One region of the Halopseudomonas sp. L-58 genome, then DNA from elsewhere that is predicted to be linked to it. Evidence: predicted binding sites of a transcription regulator. Region 1 holds the regulator's gene; each other region holds the start of a gene.
What was found. Region 1 encodes sigma-54, which starts transcription at its own class of promoters, with help from an activator protein. Its sites were predicted from a motif close to ANTGGCATNNANNTTGCTNT; they were not measured.

Region 1 (6,745 bases):
CCATCGCCGGCAATCTGAAGGATATGTATGCCAACCTGCGTTGCGTCGGCAGCGATGTTGAACGTCGTGGTAACTACCTGACCGGCAGCTGGCTGGTGGATGGGATGACGGTAGGGGGCGCGTAGCGCTCCCTACCGTCAGCTGCAAGCCGTAAGCTTCAAGCTGCAAGTGAAACCCGCACGGTTTTGACTTGCGTGGGTTTAGATTGAAGCGTCGAACGGTCGGAAAGCTTGCAGAAAACACTTGACCACCCTGACGCCGCATTCACCCTGTTGCAGCTTGCAGCTTGCAGCTTGCAGCTTGCAGCTTGCAGCTTGCAGCTTGCAGCTTGCAGCTTGCAGCTTGCAGCTTGCAGCTGGGCTTACTCCCCTTCCCCAAAATAGTCGTTGATCAGCTCCAGCAATGCCTGCAGGGCTTCTTCTGCCTGCTCGCCTTCGCAGCTGACGCAAACCTCTGTGCCCTTGCCGGCGGCCAGCATCATGACCTGCATGATGCTCTTGCCGTCAACCTGGTCGGTTTCGTCATGGCCTATGGTGACCTTGCAGCCGTACTGGTTGGCAATGCCCACAAACTTGGCGGCGGCACGGGCGTGCAGGCCGAGTTTGTTGATGATCAGAACACGGGAGCTTGGCATCAGGGCAGGTCGCGGTGGCGTATCAGCAGGTTGGGTGTGTCGGCGCTCAGTTCGCGCACCAGTCGCTCGGCGATATAGACCGAGCGGTGATGGCCGCCGGTACAGCCGATGGCGATGGTCATGTAACTGCGTTCGCTGGCGGCGTAGCGGGGCAGCCATTTCTGCAGGTAGTGACAGATGTCCTGGTACATATCTTCCACTTCCGGCTGTTTGCCGAGGTAATCACTGACCGGGGCATCACGGCCGGAAAAGGCGCGCAGGTCGGGCAGCCAGTAAGGGTTGGGCAGGCAACGCACGTCGAATACCAGGTCGGCATCCACCGGCAGGCCGCGTTTGAACCCGAATGACTGGATCAGGACCGAGGGCTGGCTGCCCTTGGTGCCGAGCAGTCGCTGTTTCAGGTGGTCGCGCAACTGGTAGAGATTCAGGTGGCTGGTGTCGACCTTGAGCGTGGCCAGGTCGATGATCGGTTGCAGCAGCAGTGCTTCACGGTCCAGGGCCTCGCCAAGTGACAGGTTGCCGTCGGTCAGCGGGTGTTTGCGGCGGGTTTCCGAAAAGCGCTTGATCAGTACGTCGTTACGCGAGGCCAGGAACAGCACGTCACACTGGACTCCTGCATTGCGTACGTCCTGCAGCAGCTCGGGGAAGCGTGCCAGGTCGTTGGGCAGGTTGCGGGCGTCGATGCTGATGGCGACTTCCGGCAGGCTGAAATCATTCTGTCTTGCCTGGCGGGCCAGTTCGGGCAGCAGGCCTGCGGGGAGATTGTCGATGCAGTAGAAGCCGTTGTCTTCAAGCAGATGCAGCGCGGTGCTTTTACCCGAACCGGAACGGCCGCTGACGACAATCAAACGCATGTCAGCCTCCGTCGCCGTCGCCAACCATGACGCGATAAAGCGCATCCGCGTCCGGTGCTGCGCGCAGTGCATCACGCAGCTCGGCGTTGTCGAGCTTGCCAGCCAGCATTTTGAGAATCTGCAGGTGTTGCTCGGTGGCTTCCTGCGGGACCAGCAGCACGAAGATCAGGTCGACAGGTTGGCCATCGAGAGCGTCGAAATCGATTTTGCCGTCCAGCTGCAACAGGGCGCCTATGGCCTGGTGGCAGTCTTCCAGACGACAGTGAGGGATGGCAATGCCATTACCAAAACCGGTTGACCCCAGGCGTTCACGAGCGATCAGGTTTTCGTAGATGGCGTCAGGATCCAGGTTGGTGTGCTGGGCGACCAGCTTACCGATCAGCTCCAGCACACGTTTTTTGGATCCGCCCTGAACGCCGGCGAAGGTACGTTCAGGGGTCAGGATGTGGTCTATTTGCATGGTGATGCAGTGAAGGTCCGGTTATCGGTCGTTCGCGCCTTGCTGACGGTCGATGTGCTTTTCCTTGTGCTTGATCAATTGGCGATCCAGCTTGTCGGTCAGCAGGTCAATGGCGGCGTACATATCGGAGTGTTCTGCCAGGGCAACCACTTCACCACCGGCAATGTGCAGGGTGGCTTCGGCCTTCTGCCGGAGTTTCTCTACTTCCAGGGTGACCTGGACGTTGGTGATCTTGTCGAAATGCCGCTCCAGGCGGGACATTTTTTCGGTGACGTAGTCGCGCAGTGCGTCGGTGATATCGAGTTGGTGACCGCTAATGTTCAGTTGCATACGGCATCTCCTGATTGGCTTGTTGTTGCTGGGTGACGACCTGTCACCCGGTATTGCCACTTGCGTGATCCCTGAACTGGATCTGCTGCGTTGAACGGCTCATTCGAGCCTGTTTTCGCAGGTACTAGACCAGTCTCTTGCGTTCGCTCGAAGGCGCGATGTTGAGCGACTCGCGGTATTTCGCGATGGTCCGTCGGGCTACTTCAATGCCCTGTTCTTCAAGTAAACCAGCGATCTTGCTGTCGCTCAATGGTTTCTTTGGGTTTTCTGCTGCGACCAGCTTTTTGATCAGCGCGCGGATAGCGGTGGAGGAAAATTCCCCGCCTTCGCTGGTGCCGACGTGGCTGGAGAAAAAGTACTTCAGCTCGAAGATGCCGCGCGGCGTGTGCATGTATTTCTGGGTCGTAACCCGCGAAATAGTCGACTCGTGCATGCCGACGGCTTCGGCGATGTCATGCAGCACCAGTGGCTTCATCGCCTCTTCGCCGTGCTCAAGAAAGCCACGCTGGTGTTCGACGATCTGGGTGGCGACCTTCATCAGGGTCTCGTTGCGACTCTGCAGGCTCTTGATGAACCAGCGCGCCTCCTGCAGGTTGTTGCGCAGGTAGGTGTTGTCGTCACTGGAGTCGGCCCGTCGCACCATCGAGGCATAGTGGCCGTTGACGCGAACCTTGGGTACCGCTTCCTGGTTCAGTTCAACCAGCCAGCGATTGGCGTCGCGGCGCACAATCACATCCGGTATCACATACTCCGGCTCGCCCGAGGCGATTTCCGAGCCCGGGCGGGGGTTGAGCGTCTGAATCAGCGCAACCACGTCACGCAGCTGGTCTTCCTTGAGCTTGCTGCGGCGCATCAACTGGCTGAAATCGCGGCTGCCGAGCAGTTCCAGGTGATCGCGCACGACGCGGGTCGCCTGTTCCAGCATCGGGGTGTTCTCGGGCAGCTGACGAATCTGCAGCAGCAGGCATTCGCGCAGATCCCGCGCGCCAACGCCTACCGGCTCGAATTGCTGGATGCGATGCAGCACCATTTCGACTTCATCGAGTTCGACTTCGAGCTCTGCGGGCAGGGAGGCCAGAATGTCATCCAGCGACTCTTCAAGGTAGCCGTCGGCATTGATGCCGTCGATCAGCGCTGTGGCGATCTGATAATCGGTTTCCGACATCGGCAGCAGGTTCAGCTGCCATTCCAGATGACTCTGCAGGGTCTCGCCGGTGCCGGTACGCGAGGTGTAATCCCAGTCCTCGTCATCCTGGCTGGGCAGCGAACTGGCAGAGGTCTGGTAGACGTCTTCCCATTGGGTATCGACCGGCAGTTCACTGGGAATCTGTTCATTCCAGTTGCCTTCCTGGTCGTTTTGTCCGTGCTGCTCGATGGAGTCGAGGGAGACCGGCTCGGGCAGGGTTACCGCGGGGGCGTCATCGTCGCCGCTTTCCTGGGCGCTGCTGCCGTAGTCGTCATCGCCGTCGTCTGCCATTTCCAGCATCGGGTTGGCTTCCAGTGCCTCCTGCACCTCCTGCTGGAGGTCAAGGCTGGATAGCTGAAGCAGTCTGATGGCTTGCTGCAGCTGCGGTGTCATCGTCAGCTGCTGCCCCATCTTGAGGACGAGCGAGGGTTTCATTGTGTCGCGAAATACCTTGTGCGCTTGATCAAACCATGTGCCGGGCGAAGTCCGGACTCGTTCCCCGCTAGCATGCCTGAGTTGCGGGTGCTTTTATAGCCGGAAGGCGTGGCCCAGGTACACATCTTTCACTGTCTGGTCCGCCAGCACGGTCTCGGCGTCGCCTTCAGCGATGATGTGGCCGTCGTTGACGATATAGGCCTTGTCGCAAATGTCCAGCGTCTCGCGAACGTTGTGGTCGGTGATCAGTACGCCGATGCCCTTGTCCTTGAGGTGCTGGATGATCTGCTTGATGTCGTTGACCGAAATCGGGTCTACCCCGGCAAAGGGCTCGTCCAGCAGAATGAAGCTGGGGTCGGTTGCCAGTGCGCGCGCAATCTCGGCGCGCCGGCGCTCACCACCGGACAGGCTCATGCCAAGACTGTCGCTGAGGTGGTGGATATGGAATTCACGCAGCAGCGATTCGAGTTTCCCCTCGCGCGCCTGACGGTTCAGGTCCTTGCGGGTTTCCAGAATCGCCATGATATTTTCGGCGACGGTCAGCTTGCGAAAGATCGAGGCTTCCTGCGGCAGGTAGCCGATGCCTTCGCGGGCCCGGCCGTGCATCGGCAGGCGGGTCACGTCCTTGCCGTTGACGGTGACCTGGCCTTCATCCGCCTTGACCAGGCCAACGATCATGTAGAAACAGGTAGTTTTGCCTGCGCCGTTCGGGCCGAGCAGGCCGACGACCTGGCCGCTATCGATGGATACGGACACATCACGGACGACCTTGCGCGATTTGTAGGCCTTGGCCAGATGGCGCGCCTGTAATGTGGTCATGGCGTTGCCGGCTCTTCGCTTGGCGCTTCGGTATTGCGGCTGCGCGGCTGAATCACGATTTCGATACGCCCTGAGCCCCCGCCGCCGTTGGCGCCGCTGCTGCTGTTGCCGGCATCGACGACCTGACGCTGAATGTCGTAGCTGACATGCTCACCCTGGAAGGTATTGCCGGACTGTTCAAGAAACGCATTCCTGATCAGCACGATGGTCTCGCGGTCGGCGTGGTACTCGATGGTCTCGGCGCGCGCCTTCACCGGCGGTTTGTTGGCTTCCGGCGTTTGCTGATAGGTGGCCGGTCCGCCCTGGGTGATCATGGTATTGAGCTCACCATTGGCATTGGTGGTCAGGGTAACGCGGGCACCGGTGAGGCGCAGGGTGCCCTGGGTAATGACCACATCGCCGGTGTATACGGCGGTATTGCGCTTGTCGTCCAGCGTCGCGCTGTTGGCCTGAATGCGAATCGGCTGGCTGCTGTCGCTGGGCAGTGCCAGAACGTGGCTCACTGGACACACGGCCAGCGTCAGGGCAAGGAGGGATTTAACGCACCTCATATTGGCCTCGTACGGTGGACAGCAGCTTCAGGCTACCGTCGTTGAGAAATAGTTGCATGCCCTCGGCAGTGGTCACACTGCGAGCGGCTTCGATTCTAACCGGTTGATCGGTTTCCGCGTAGTCACGGGCGGGAAACAGGGTCAGGGCTGACGTGGTCAGCTGACGCGCGTCATCGGTGTTCTGTTTCAGCAGGACATCGGTCGTCAGGTCAACGCGGTCACCGCGCTGGGTAACGACACCCTGACGCGACTTCAGCAGCCACGGCGTCGGATCCTCTCCCCGGTAGAACAGCAGCTCAGGGTCTTCCAGGTGAGTACTGCCGTCGTCTACCTGATGAACGGCATGGGAGGTCGTCAGCCGGTATGCAACCTTGCCCTGTTCATTGAGCATCAGGATGCGCGCGTTGTCGATATAGAAGTCGGGACGGTCGGTCTGAGTCTGCGGCTTGCCGGTGTTGAAGCTGGACGGATTGATGTTCCAGTAACCGACAGCCATCGCCAGCGCTGCCCCGGCAATGATCAGCAGGCCGACGACCAGATAGCGTGGTAGCGTCAGGTTCACAGGTAGGCTGCCTGTGCCTGGTCCAGGGTACCCTGGGCGCGCATGATCAGTTCGCAGAACTCGCGGGCTGCACCCGCGCCACCGGCGGCGCGGGTAACGCCATGGGCGTGTTCGCGCACAAAGGTGTCGGCAGTGGCGACCGCCATCCCCAGGCCGGCGCGGCGGATGACCGGCAGGTCCGGCAGGTCGTCGCCAAGGAAGGCAATCTCGTGCATTTCGACCGGGACGATCTCACGCAGCTCGGCCAGGGCGGTCAGTTTGTCCTCGCGGCCCTGAATAAGGTGCTTGATGCCCAGGTTGGCGGCGCGGCGCTCGACCAGTGGCGATTTTCGGCCGCTGATGATGGCGACCTCGACGCCCGAGGCGATGAGCATCTTGATACCGTGGCCATCCAGCGTATTGAAGGACTTGAACTCGGTGCCGTCGGGCATGAAATACAGGCGGCCGTCGGTCAGGACGCCATCAACGTCGAAGATGGCGAGGCGAATTGCTTTTGCGCGTTCGATCAGCTTTTCCATATTCAAACTCAGACCACGCCCGCACGGAGCAGATCATGCATGTTGAGGGCGCCCACCGGCCGGCCTTCAGTGTCTACCACGAACAGACCATTGATGCGGGCGTCTTCCATGATTTTCAGGGCTTCGGCCGCGAGCATACCACTGCGCGCAGTCTTGCAGTGACGGGTCATTACGTCGCTGATGCTGGCACGCTGAAAATCGATGTTGTGATCCAGGCTGCGGCGCAGGTCGCCATCGGTGAAGATGCCGGCCAGCTTGCCATCGGCATCTATGACGCCGGTCAGGCCGAGGCCCTTGCGGGTCATTTCCAGCAACGCGTCACGCAGCGGCGCGTTGGGCTTGACCAGGGGCATGCTCCCACCTGCGTGCATGATGTCGTCAACCAGCAGCAGCAGG
Region 2 (6,745 bases), on a different contig from region 1:
GCAGTCCATTCTGGTAGCGCGAGAAATTGAGCAGGTCGTTAATCAGATCGACCAGCCTGCGCATTTCCTCGTCTACCGTTTCCAGCAGATCCCGCTCACGGCTGCCCTCGGCGAACTGCAAACGCTCCTGCAGCAGGGAGAATGCCATGTGCATGCCGGTCACCGGCGTGCGCAGCTCATGGGACGACCTCAGCACAAACTCACGCCGCACCCGCTCGAATGCCCGCTGCTCGGTCACGTCGCGCAGCACCATGACCGCCCCCTGGACCCAGCTGTCGGTTCGCACTACCGGTGTCAGGCTGTAATCCAGCAGCCGGGTTTCCCCTGCGACCTCGACCGCCAGATCTTCCTGCTCGCTACCAAAGGCATTGCCGGCCAGCACCTCCCGGACCTGCTCGTCCAACTCGGGGTGCCCCATGGCCTGGCCCAGCGTCTGACCCAGCTCGCGCGAATCCCAGTCGAGCTGACGCCGCGCCACCGGATTGAAGTGATCAACATCGCCCTGCTGATCAAGGATCAGCAGGCCATCGTCGATACTGTCGAGCACCGCCTGCAGGCGCCGTTGTTCGGACTGCAAGGCCTCCAGATCGCTGTTCTTGAACTCGCGCAGGGCTTCGGCCATAACGCCAAATCGACGGCTCAGGGCGCTGATCTCGTTGACCGGGGACAGCGGCAGAGTGACGTTGAAGTCACCCTGGCCAATCTTGTCCGCCGCTTTGGCCAGCGCCTCGATCGGCCGACCAAAACGCTGGGCGATGCTGTGTGCGGTCAACAGCCCCAGCAGCAGCACGGCCAGGCCGATCAGCCCCAGTAGCCCGGCAATCAGCCAGGCGCGCTGATGCGCTGTGCTTTCGGCCGCCTCAACATAAGCCAGATAGCGGTACTGCACCTCGTTAATGCGATCACGCATGGCGGCCACGCTGAGACTGAAGGTGTCATCCGAGAGCAGATCCCGGCGCAGGGTGCGCGGCCGGTAGAGCACATCGTCGTAGACCGCATAGGCCCGACCGATTTCAGCCACAGCCTGACGGTCCTCATCGGTTCGGGCCTGCTCACCGGCCTTGGCCAGCCACTCCTTGAAGCGCTCGTCCGATGTACTCAGCGCCTCGCGATCCAGTTGTTCTGACAGCAGCAGGGTCACCTGTCGACCGATCTCCTGACGCATGCCGAGAGAAGCCTTGAGAATGCCGATGTTGCTGCCGACGCTGTAGGTCTGCGACTGGGTCAGACTGAGTACTCCGAACAGGCCTACCAGCAAGCCCACCAGCGCCACGGTCAGCAGTGCGCTGCTGCTCAGAAACAGTTGAGTTCGCAGCTTCATAGGCCAAGCTGCTTGCGTTTGCGATACAGGGTGGAGGCATCGATGCCGAGCGTGCGGGCCGCCTGATCCAGCGTGGCGCTGGAGGCCAGAACGGCGGCAATGTGCGCGCGTTCCAGCTCGCTCAGGCTGAGATTGGAGCCAACGCGCGGCGCGGTGTTGCCGTGATCCGGTTCGCCCAGGCCGAGATGACTGGCAGCAACCTGCTCCTCGGCACAGATGATACCGACGCGCTCGATCACATTACGCAGTTCGCGGATATTGCCCGGCCAGTGGTAATTCAGCAGCGCCTGCCTGGCATCCTCGCTGAAGCCCCTGGCCGGACGGGCGTATTCCTTGACGAAGCGCGCCAGAAAGCGCTCGGCCAGATCAAGAACATCATCAGGGCGCTCCCGCAGCGGCGGCAGCGTCAGGGTAATCACGTTCAGCCGGTAGAGCAGGTCTTCGCGAAACAGCCCCTGCTTGACCATCTCGGCCAGATCCAGATTGGTCGCCGCCAGAATCCGCACATCCGCCTGCCGGGTCACCGGGTCACCAACCCGCTCGTAGACCTTGTCCTGAATGAAGCGCAGCAGCTTGGGCTGCAGGGTCAACGGGAAATCGCCTATCTCGTCGAGAAATAAAGTGCCGCCGTCGGCCTGACTGACCCGGCCCAGAGTACTCTCGCTCGCGCCGGTAAAGGCGCCCTTGCTGTGACCAAACAGTTCACTTTCCATCAGCTCGGCAGTCAGCGACGGGCAGTTGATGGTCACGCAGTCACGCTGGCTGCGCCCGCTCCAGCCATGAATCAATCGGGCCAGCTCACCCTTGCCGGTACCCGACTCGCCCAGGATCAGAATATTGGCGTCAGTGCCGGCGACCTGCCGGGCCGTCTCCAGCACCGCCATCATCGCGGGGCTGCGCGACTCGGGCGCGACCCGCGTCTGTTCTACGGCCTGCTCCAGACTCTCCAGACGCGCTTCCATCTGACGCACTTCAAGCTGCTTGGCCGCAGCCATGCGCAATTGATCAGGGCTGCAGGGCTTGACCAGATAATCCGCCGCGCCTGCCTGCATGGCATCAACCGCGGTATCGACCGCCGAGTGCGCGGTCACGATCACGACCCGCATCCACGGCGCCTGCGCCCGCATACGCGCCATTACATCCAGACCACTTTCCTCGCCAAGCCTCAGATCAAGAAAGCACAGATCAAACACCTGCCCCTGCAAAACCGCTTCGGCCTGTGCCCCGCTACTGGCCGTCGCTACCTGATAGCCCTCATCCTCGAGACAGTAACGAAAGGTCCGCAGGATCGCCGGTTCGTCGTCGACCAGCAGAATACGTCCGTTGCCTTGATTCGCTTCCATTGATTCACGACTCCTGTCATGCCGTCGCGCTACTGTCACCGTGCAATCTGCACGACCCTTCGGGAAAGATCATGCAATTCGCACTGAACACGACACCACCTTTAATTTATAACTTACTGATTTACATAGCATTAAATAAAAACCCGGGAGCGGCACAGTGCTTGCTCTATCACCTTTGCGTGTTCGGCTTCTCGCCACAAGCGAAGCTCGACAACACCCATAACCGGAGATAGATGACATGCACAGCGCCCTACCCACCGCCTTGCTTGCCCTGTCCACCGGCCTGCTTTCAAGCATGGCCTGCGGCGCATCAACGCCAAGCAGCAGCTACTTCATGGAGCAAAATCCCGCCGTGATAGTTCAATCAGTCGACGACGCCAGCATCGCAAAGGCTTTGCGCGCGCGACTGGCATGGCAGGGTAACACGCAAGGCATCCGCATTGCCGTCAGCTGCCGCAATGGCGTTGTGAGCCTGCGCGGAACCGTACTGACCACCAGCGACTATCGCGTTGCGGTCGCCACGGCGCGGCATACGCCGGGCGTTCAGCAGGTCGATACCCGCAGCCTGCAGATCGGCACTACCCGCCCGGTCAGCAATACAGAACCCGCCCCGGGCGGATTTTCCACAGCCGGCAAGCTGAGCCTTTAATCTCAGCTGCCGACCGAAAAGGGACTTCACCGTGAGCACAGATCCCAAAGCGACAATTCGTTTTCATATAATGGAAACCACTCAGGCAGGCGCGCTGGACGCCAGACCGTTTAACACTCTCTGTACCGCAGTACCAAGGAGATCCCCCATGTTCAACTGGGCCATCGCCTTCAGCATCATCGCGCTATCATCAGCCGTGTTCGCCTTTGGTGGCTTTGACGATCAATACGCCAGCGCCGCAAGGCTGCTGACACCCGTGTTTCTTGCCCTGGCCGGGGGGTGCGCCCTGCTGGGCCGCAGTCGAGGACGCAACGAGTAGACATGCCTGACCCATCTGCCGCATCCGCGCCATCAGCAGCTACCGCATTCATGCGCCTGAGCGACGAACAGCGGCCGCTGGCCAACAAGTTCTACCGCCAATACCACAGCGGCATGAAAGCCCGCGGTCACCATCAAGTCTGGGTGGCACGCACTCACGAGCTTCAAGCCTGTCTCTGCCTGCAGACGGTCGATCAGTGCTGGTGGCTGACCGGATTGCTGGTTGCCCCTGCACAGCGCAGTCAGGGCTTGGCGAGCAGCCTGTTAGAACATGTACGCCAGCAGCATCGCGGTGACATCTGGCTGTTCTGCGCTCCCAACCTGGTGCCGTTCTACCGCGCCAATGGCTATGAGCCCGGCGACGACGCTCCCATCTCACTGCGCGACAAACTGCTGCGCTATCAACGCAGTAAAGCCCTGCTGGCCATGGTCAACCGCACGCAGGCGACGCTCCCACGCTAGCGTTTGCACCTGCTGCCACACAATGCAACACGACGACCATTTTCCCGCACCAATTACGGGCACGGGCTCTGTGACGTTCGGGTTACGGCTGTGCAATTTTCCTTCAAAACATACGTATATATCTGATTTAAATATAAAAAAAATTGTTGGCAAGCAAAATGCTATAGGACCTGTGCCAACGCACTTAAATCAAAACCTACGGGGTAATACGTGATGATGAAGAAACTTGCAGTTGCCGTTGCTACCGCCAGCACACTGTCTTTTGCCAACATGGCTCACGCTGAAGAGTTCGATACCGCCATTGGCAAAATTGACTCCAGCATGACTGTGACGCTGGCTACCGATTACATCTGGCGTGGTCAGTCTCAAACTGACGGCGCTGGCGCTATCCAGGGCAGCCTGGACTTTGCACACGAAAGCGGCCTGTATGTCGGCGCCTGGGCGTCCAACATCGACTCCGAAGACTTCGGCGGCTCCAGCGTAGAAATCGACTACTACGCGGGTTACGGCGGAAGCATCACCGACGACATCAGCTACTATCTGCAGTGGACTACCTACACCTATCCGAAAAACAGCTCCATCGACGTTGAAGAAGCTCTGGCCAGCCTGAGCCTGTACGGCTTCACCGTTGGCGCCAAGTACGCTTACGACCCCTCCAGCTCGCTGTACACCTACATCGGCTACGACTTTGCCCTGCCCTACGATATCGGTCTGGGTCTGCACTACGGTCTGACTGACACCAAAGACCCGCTGGACGGCGTCAGCGGTGACGAGAAATACGGTGACTGGGCCGTTACCCTGGGCAAAACCATGCTGGGCCTCGACTGGGCTGTCATGTACAGCGACACCGATCTGGGTGACGACTGCGCCTACTCCGATCAAGACTCTTGCGACGCCAACGTCACCCTGTCGGTCTCCAAGAGCCTGTAAGTACCGAGTCTGAAAACGGGCGCCCTGCTCCGAGGGTTCCCGTCAGCTAAAGCGGCATCTTGCGCCGGTCTCGCAACCTGTACCACGGCAGGCTTGCAGACCGGCTTCTTTTTGCCTGTCAGCTTACGACTGAAACTCGGGCATAAAAAAACCGGCACGCAGCCGGTTTTTCATTACACAGGCATCACGCCCGCGGCAGGGTCACGCCGCGCTGGCCCTGATACTTTCCGCCGCGGTCGCGGTAGGACACTTCGCAGGGCTCGTCCGATTCAAAGAACAGCATCTGCGCCACGCCTTCGTTGGCGTAGATCTTCGCCGGCAGGTTGGTGGTGTTGGAGAACTCGAGGGTCACGTGGCCTTCCCATTCCGGTTCAAGCGGGGTCACGTTGACGATAATGCCGCAGCGCGCATAGGTACTCTTGCCAAGGCAGATCGTCAGTACATTGCGCGGAATACGGAAGTACTCAACGGTACGCGCCAGCGCGAAGGAGTTTGGCGGAATAATGCACACGTCGCTCTGGATGTCGACGAAGCTCTTCTCGTCAAAGTTCTTCGGATCAACTACCGCCGAGTGGATGTTGGTAAACACCTTGAACTCGTCAGCGCAGCGCACGTCGTAGCCGTAACTCGACACACCATAGGAAATCACCCGATCCCCTTCCGCACCGCGAATCTGGCGTTCGACAAAGGGCTCGATCATCCCGTGTTCCTGGGACTGGGTACGGATCCAACGGTCGGATTTGATGCTCATGGCGTGTCCTGAAATAGGCGGTGCGAAAAAAAGACTCTGCATGTTACCGGGTTATACCCGTCGACAAAAGTCCGGAGATCAGTCGTCGCTGATACTGATTTCCGGCATTTGTGCGGCATTCGCCAATTCAACGATACGCGCTGCCGCATGGCGCGCCATATCCTGATAAACCATGCTGATCTGGCATTCCGGCTCGGCAATTACGGTCGGCTTGCCGCCGTCGGCCTGCTCGCGAATCATCATCGACAGTGGCATCGAACCGAGCAGCTCGACGCCATAGTCCGCCGCCAGACGTTCGCCACCGCCCTCACCGAACAGATGCTCGGCGTGACCGCAGTTGGAGCAGATGTGAATGGCCATGTTCTCGACCACCCCCAGCACCGGGATATTGACCTTCTCGAACATGCCAATGCCCTTGCGCGCATCCAGCAGCGCCAGGTCCTGCGGCGTGGTGACAATCACCGCACCGGTCACCGGCACCTTCTGCGCCAGAGTCAGCTGAATATCACCAGTGCCCGGCGGCATGTCGACCACCAGATAGTCCAGCTCATCCCAGGCCGTCTGGGTCAGCAGCTGCATCAGCGCGCCCGAGACCATCGGCCCGCGCCAGACCACCGGCGTATTGTCATCAACCAGAAACGCCATCGACATCACCTGCAGGCCATGCGCGCGTGGCGGGACAAACCACTTGCCATCACTGACCTGCGGACGCGTGCCTTCCGGCAGACCCAGCATCAGCCCCATGCTCGGGCCATAGATGTCGGCATCCAGCACCCCGACTTTGGCCCCTTCACGGGCCAGCGCCAGCGCCAGGTTGGCTGCGGTCGTGGATTTGCCAACCCCGCCCTTGCCCGAGGCAACGGCAATAATGTTCTTCACCTTCTCCAGTGCCGGCACCTGCCCCTGCACGTTACCGGCCTGAATCTCGCAGCGCACGCTGACCTTTGCCGCAGTCACGCCGTCAACATTCT
Region 3 (6,745 bases), on a different contig from region 1:
GAACCAGGCGCTTGCCGGCGAAATCGGCCAGCACGTCATTGAGATCCTGCTGTTCATCTACCACCTTGACCGGCACATTGAGAATGCGGCCCAGGGTGCGCAACTGTTCGTGCGCGCCGATACGATAGGTATCCATGGTGACCAGAGCAACGTGCTGACTGCCGTGCTTGAGCACGTAACGCGCAGCGAGCTTGCCCAGCGTAGTCGTTTTGCCGGCACCGGTGGGGCCGACTAGCGCGATCACGCCGCCGGCATCGAGCGGCTCTTCGCGCAGCACCGGCACACGATGCGCCAGATAGGCCAGCAGCATGCGCCAGGCCTGACGTGGATCACTCACGTCAGAAACCTGACGCAGCAGATCCTGACTGACCTCGGCCGGCAAGCCCATCTGGGTCAGACGGCGCCAGAGACCGGCCTGTTTCGGCTTGTGCTGATTGAGCTGCCCCCAGGCCAGCCCCCCCAGCTGAGACTCCAGCATTTCCCGCAGCCCGGCCAGTTCGGCGCGCATGGCGCTGAGGCTGGCATCTTCAACGGCCGCTGCCGCCGGCGAGCGCTCCGCAGCAGGCCGGCTGGCTGCAGCCGGCGCCGCCGGCTCAACCGGCTCCTGAATCAGCCGATCCAGCAGATCACGGGCCTCCACAGAACCCTGGCGAGCCGCGTGGCGCATGCTGTCACCAAACAGCTGACGATTGACCAGCGGCTGATCGTGGGAGGCCATCTCGCCCACCTCCAGCTCGGCGCGCGCGGCAACGATGCGCTCCTGGGTCTTTTTCAATTCAGCATCCAGACCCGGTGTCGGTGCCGTCAGACGGGGCGCCTCGTAGTCCAGCGCAGCGGTCAGCTCAACGCCACCGGCCACCCGGCGATTGGCGATGATCGACGCATCAGCGCCCAGCTCATCGCGAACCAGCTTCATCGCCTGGCGCATGTCTGCGGCAAAGAAACGTTTGACTTTCATGGCTGACCTCGTCGCTTTTCTGGCACCGCCCGCTGGCGGTTGCTGTCATTCATTCAGAGTGCTGCAGTTCAGTTCTGGCCAACCGTCGCAATGATGGTGACCTGCTTGCTGTCCGGAATTTCCTGGTAGGACAGTACATGGGCGCCCGGGGCTGCGTAGCGTACAAACTTGGCCATCATCATTCGGATCGGCCCCGCTACCAGCAGTACTGCCGGCTTGCCCTGCACTTCCTGCCGTTGCACGGCATCAGACAGTGAGCGCTGCAGCTTCTCGGCCATGCCAGGCTCCAGCAACATACCGTCGTCGGCGCCCTGACCGGCCTTCTGCATACTCTGTAGCAACATCTGTTCCAACCTTGGCTCCAGCGTGATCACAGGCAGCTGAGAGTCAAGCCCCACAATGCTTTGCACGATTGAGCGCGACAACGCGACACGCACAGCGCCGATCAGCGCGCCGGTATCTTGACTCTTGTTCGAGTTGTTGGCGATGGCCTCGGCGATGGTCCTGATGTCACGAACCGGCACCTGTTCCTGCAGCAGCCCCTGCAGCACCTTGAGCAGGTTGGACAGGGAGATCAGCCCCGGCACCAGCTCCTCGGCCAGCTTCGGCGAGGCCTTGGCCAGCACCTGCATGAGCTGCTGCACTTCCTCGTGACCAATCAGCTCGTGGGCGTGCTTGTAGAGAATCTGGTTGATATGGGTGGCAACCACGGTGCTGGCGTCAACCACGGTATAGCCGAGTGACTGCGCCTGATCCTTCTGGTTAGGCTCAATCCAGACTGCGTCCAGACCAAACGCCGGATCCTTGCCGGGCACACCCTTGATCTCGCCAAAAACCTGACCCGGGTTGATCGCCAGCTCACGGTCGGGGTAAATCTCGGCCTCGGCCACACCCACGCCCATGAGCGTCAGGCGGTAGGCATTGGGCGCCAGATCGAGGTTGTCGCGGATATGTACCGAAGGCATCAGAAAGCCCAGATCCTGCGAAAGTTTCTTGCGAACGCCCTTGATCCGCGCCAGCAGTTGCCCACCCTGATTGCGATCAACCAGCGGGATGAGCCGATAACCGACTTCAAGCCCGACCATGTCAACCGGGGTCACATCATCCCAGCCAAGCTCACGGGCCTCCGGCGCCTGAACGGCCGGCAGCTGGGCCTGCTGACGCTCTTCCTGCACCTTTTCCTCCTCCTTGGCCTGCTGACGCTTGGCGATGAGGTAGGCGCCCGCCGCCGCAATCGCACCGAGACTGAGAAAAGAGAAGTGCGGCATACCAGGGATAAGCCCCATGACGATCAGGATGGCCGCAGCCACCGCCAGCGCCTTGGGTGAAGCAAACATTTGACGCTGAACCTGCGCCCCCATGTCTTCCGAGGAGGAAACCCGGGTCACCATGATCGCCGCAGCAGTCGAAAGCAGCAGCGACGGGATCTGGGCAACCAGGCCATCACCGATGGTCAGCAGCACATAGATGCGACCGGCCTCGGCAAACGGCAGCCCGTGCTGCGCCATGCCGATAGCCAGACCACCAATCACGTTGATGAACAGAATCAGCAGGCCGGCGACGGCGTCACCGCGCACGAATTTGCTGGCACCGTCCATGGAACCGTAGAACTCGGCCTCCTGGGCCACTTCCTGACGACGCGCCTTGGCCTGATCCTGATCGATCAGACCGGAGTTGAGATCGGCATCGATTGCCATCTGCTTGCCCGGCATGGCATCCAGGGTAAAGCGCGCACTCACCTCGGAAATTCGGCCTGCGCCCTTGGTGACAACCACGAAGTTGATGATCATCAGGATCGCGAACACCACCAGACCAACGACGTAGTTACCGCCAATCACCACCTCACCGAAGGCCTGGATTACCTTACCGGCCGCATCCCCACCCTCGTGGCCATACAGCAGCACTACACGGGTCGAGGCCACGTTGAGCGCCAGACGCAATAAGGTCGAGACCAGCAAGATGGTCGGGAAAACGGCAAAATCCAGCGGCCGCAGCGCGTAGGCGCACACCAGCAATACGACCAGCGACAACGCAATATTGAAGGTAAACAGTACGTCGAGCAGAAATGGCGGGATCGGCAGCATCATCATGCCGAGCATCACCAGCAGCAGAATCGGGATACCCAGACTGCCGTGGCGCAAGCCGGCCAGATTGGTCCGCATATTTCCCATCAGTTGCGCGCGATCGACAGCCATTGGCGAAAAAGTCCCCAGATCAAATATTTGACGCAGATTGCGTTGTACCCGGGACTACGCAAGAAGCGTTCCACTTTAGCAACCCGCAGGCCCGGCACAGGTCTACCAATGGCTGTTCGCCTGTACTCGAGTTCTGCTTCGTCCCGGCAAACCTTCTGATAAACTGCCTGACGCTGTAACGGCAAAGGATGGCCAGATGACTGACCCGGCAGATTCGTCAGCACCGAACACTGCCATCCACTGCCACTACAGCCCGATACTCGCCGGCTGGTCGCAACCCGAGAGGTATCATGCGCGCGCCTATCGCTCTGCTACTTGGACTGAGCATCGCCCTCAGCGGATGCCAAACCCTGTCTGAACCCGACAGCCTGCTGAGCCGTTCCGGTGAAATAATCAGAACCCAGAGCCAACGCCTGGCCGACCTGGCCTCCAGACTGACCAGCGACCCGGCTGCCCGGCAGCGTCATGCCGACGTCGAAGCGCTGTTCGCGCAACCGTACATCGATCCCCTCACCCGCTACCTGAACGCCCACGCCGACGATCCGGTCTACTCAGACTACATTCCACTGGTCGAAGAAGAACGAGACAGCCGCTGCGAGGCCATCGGCCAACGCTACGCCGCCGAGCAACCGACCCGCGACAACTTGCGGAGACTGCGTGCCGGCTATCAGTTTTCCTGCCCAAACCAGGTGGACGCGTTTGCATCCCGGGTACCGCAGCCCGCAAGCACACCGTCCAGAAGCAGCCCAACCACGGACCAGCAGGAAACCTGCTACCTGCTGTTTGCCATCCGCAACTACAGCCAGGCTGGCAATGCCTGCCGCGGCGCAGCCGAGGCAGGCGACGCCAAGGCCCAGCATCACCTGGCAAGTATTGCCGACAGCACCGGGCAAGGCGACACGGCACTGCGCTGGGCCCGCGACTCTGCCGAACAGGGCAATACTGCGGGCCAGCTGCTGCTGGCTGATCTACTGCAGCGGCAAAACAGCAGCGAAGCCGACAGGGACGCCTTCAGCTGGTTGAAAAAGGCAGCCGACAGCGGCCAACCCGAAGCCCGCTATCAGTTGGCCCGGGCGTATCTGAACGGAACCGGAACCGCCATCAGCCCGGACAAGGCCGAGGATCAACTGCGCCGGGCCGCCCTGGCTGAGCACATACCTTCAATACTTCAGCTGGCTCGCAACCACCCAGACACCGCGTCTGCCCGCCGCTGGCTAACCGAGGCTGCAGAGCTTGGGTCAGCCGAAGCGCAATACCGTCTGGGGCTTGATTACATGCAGGGTAATGGCGGCCCGCAAGATCTGGAGCAGGCATACTTCTGGCTAAGTCTGGCGCTGGTGAACGGAGAGTCCCGCGGCCGACGCTACGTCGAACAGCTCTCTGGCCAACTCAGCAACGACCAGCTGACCAGTGCGCGCAGCGCCCTGCAACAGCGTATCAACAGCCGCTAAGGCAGAGGGTGACAGGGATGCTGCCAGTCAAACGCGCAATCATGGTTCTGCTCAGCCTGCTGGTCGGCCTGTTCCTGCTCGGCAGCTGGTTGATCGCCAGCCTGAATCTGGAGTTCGCCGAGAATGCGATGGGTACGCTGCGCGAACGCCAGATTACCGACACCTTTTATGCCAACCTTGATCGCATCAATGCCCATCACCGACTGATGGAGCAGAGCACCCGCGGCCTGGCCCGAGCCGGCGGACTGCTGCTGCGCAACCCTGCCGATCCGGCGACGCAGGCAGATACCCTTCGCAACGCCCTGCAGGATTTTCCCGACAGCTACGGCAGCAGCCTTTGGTACAGCGAGCCCGGACGCCCGGCCCACTATGCCTACCGCCAGGGACAGGGCATACAGGTCGAGCCGGTCAGTGCCGACGAACAGCAGCGTCTCACCACCTGGTTTCAGCGTCTGCGCGGGCTGCAGCCACCCATCGAGCCAGCACAGCAATGGACCGCGGCGTATTACAAAAGCAGTATCAACGCGGTGGTGATCAGCCATGCCACACTGATACGTGATGCGCAGGGACGCCCTCTTGGTCTGGCCATGACCGACTGGCTGGCCGATGACATCATCCGCACTGTCAGCCGGGTCGAAGTGACGCCCGGCACCTTTGCCTTTTTGCTGGACCACGACAACCGCAACCTTTCCAGCCTGTCTGACGCCGCCGACGTCGATCGCGCCCAGCGGATGATCGACAGCGTGACTGCGCTGCAGCTTCATCAGAGACTGCAGGACCAGCCGCTTCCGATTATCAGTTCAAGACAACTGGCATCGCCGATGCAGCAACTCAGACATCAGGTAGACAAGCAGGACTACAGCCTGTTTTACTCACCAACCCGTGCCGGCATGATCTTCGGCATCGGTGTTCCGCAAGCCGAGATCGATGCGGTACTGACGCCGATGCGTGACAGCAGCACCCGCATTCAGCTGCTGGCGGGCACGGTCATGCTGATCATTTCCGCGCTGATTCTATATCTGGTGGCCGGCACCCTGCGCCAGCTGCGCAACCTGTACACCGACCCCCTAACCCATCTGCCCAACCGCGAACGGCTGCTGGCTGATCTCAAGAAAACCCACACCGCGAGCCTGCTGCTGCTCAATCTGGATGCCTTCAAGGAAATCAACGATTTCTACGGCCACCAGTGCGGCGATCACGTTATCGCAACGCTGGCCGAGGCGCTGCAGCAGCACCTGAATGAACGCGCAGACTGGCGCGGCAGCCGGCTGTACCGGATGCCGGCCGACGAGCTGGCCATCTGGCTACCAGGCCATCACAGCCAGGAACAGCTAACCCCTGCCCTGACGCGGCTGCTCGGCTTCATCAGCAATCTGGAGATTCGCTGGCAAGAGCAGGATATCCCGCTCCACGCCAGTATTGGCGTGGCGTGCTGCAACCAGCGCGAAGCGCAGGACCTGAGCGGCGAGCAGTTGCTACCGGCAGCCAACATCGCACTCGAGCTGGCGCGCGCCGGCAACGAGAGCTTCGTGTTTTACGACGCCAGCCGGGGCGTGCGCGAAGGATACGAACAGAACCTGATTGGCGCCAACCGGCTGCGTGCAGCGCTGGAGGAACAGCGCATCGTAGCCTTCTTCCAGCCGATCATGGACGTCACCAGCCAGCGTATTGAAAAGTACGAATGCCTGGTGCGAATGATCGACGAGCAGGGTGAACCGGTCAGCCCGATCCATTTTCTTGAGCTGGCGAAGAAAGTGCGCCTGTATCGCGCGATTACCCGTTGCATGATCGACAGCGCAATCGCCCGTTTCGCTGATCAGCGCCACAGTTTCTCGATCAACCTCTCCTGCGAAGACCTGCTTGATCCGGAGCTGGCCGACTACATCATCTCGACGGTAGAGAGCCACGCTGTCGGACAGCGCGTCATCTTTGAAATTCTCGAATCGGAAGGTATCGAAAACTACGCTGCCGTACGTCAGTTCATCGACCGCGCCAAGGCTCTGGGCTGCCTCATTGCCATTGATGACTTCGGCACCGGCTATTCAAACTTCGAACACCTGCTCAGACTCAACGTCGACCTGATCAAGATCGACGGCAGCCTGATCCGCCAGCTCGACGAGAACCCCACCGCACTGACCCTG

Region 2: a site for sigma-54 is predicted at 4,239-4,258, ahead of AC13EY_RS07540 (TorF family putative porin). Genes of this name have one in related genera too.
Region 3: a site for sigma-54 is predicted at 3,209-3,228, ahead of flhA (flagellar biosynthesis protein FlhA). Genes of this name have one in related genera too.

Annotation. Positions count from the first base shown of each region.
Region 1 covers NZ_JBSXON010000056.1:22,701-29,445, reverse strand. Annotated here, with positions in the region: gene pmbA (metalloprotease PmbA) at 1-125, shown strand, start outside; gene AC13EY_RS08125 (HPr family phosphocarrier protein) at 362-634, opposite strand; gene rapZ (RNase adapter RapZ) at 634-1,488, opposite strand; gene ptsN (PTS IIA-like nitrogen regulatory protein PtsN) at 1,490-1,948, opposite strand; gene hpf (ribosome hibernation-promoting factor, HPF/YfiA family) at 1,970-2,278, opposite strand; gene AC13EY_RS08105 (RNA polymerase factor sigma-54) at 2,403-3,899, opposite strand; gene lptB (LPS export ABC transporter ATP-binding protein) at 3,993-4,718, opposite strand; gene lptA (lipopolysaccharide transport periplasmic protein LptA) at 4,715-5,221, opposite strand; gene lptC (LPS export ABC transporter periplasmic protein LptC) at 5,256-5,831, opposite strand; gene AC13EY_RS08085 (KdsC family phosphatase) at 5,828-6,349, opposite strand; gene AC13EY_RS08080 (KpsF/GutQ family sugar-phosphate isomerase) at 6,358-6,745, opposite strand, start outside.
Region 2 covers NZ_JBSXON010000052.1:9,150-15,894, forward strand. Annotated here, with positions in the region: gene AC13EY_RS07515 (ATP-binding protein) at 1-1,321, opposite strand, end outside; gene algB (sigma-54-dependent response regulator transcription factor AlgB) at 1,318-2,664, opposite strand; gene AC13EY_RS07525 (BON domain-containing protein) at 2,903-3,313, shown strand; gene AC13EY_RS07530 (DUF1328 domain-containing protein) at 3,462-3,632, shown strand; gene AC13EY_RS07535 (GNAT family N-acetyltransferase) at 3,635-4,093, shown strand; gene AC13EY_RS07540 (TorF family putative porin) at 4,307-5,023, shown strand; gene dcd (dCTP deaminase) at 5,208-5,774, opposite strand; gene apbC (iron-sulfur cluster carrier protein ApbC) at 5,853-6,745, opposite strand, start outside.
Region 3 covers NZ_JBSXON010000028.1:42,254-48,998, forward strand. Annotated here, with positions in the region: gene flhF (flagellar biosynthesis GTPase FlhF) at 1-958, opposite strand, end outside; gene flhA (flagellar biosynthesis protein FlhA) at 1,027-3,153, opposite strand; gene AC13EY_RS01800 (tetratricopeptide repeat protein) at 3,444-4,604, shown strand; gene AC13EY_RS01805 (EAL domain-containing protein) at 4,622-6,745, shown strand, end outside.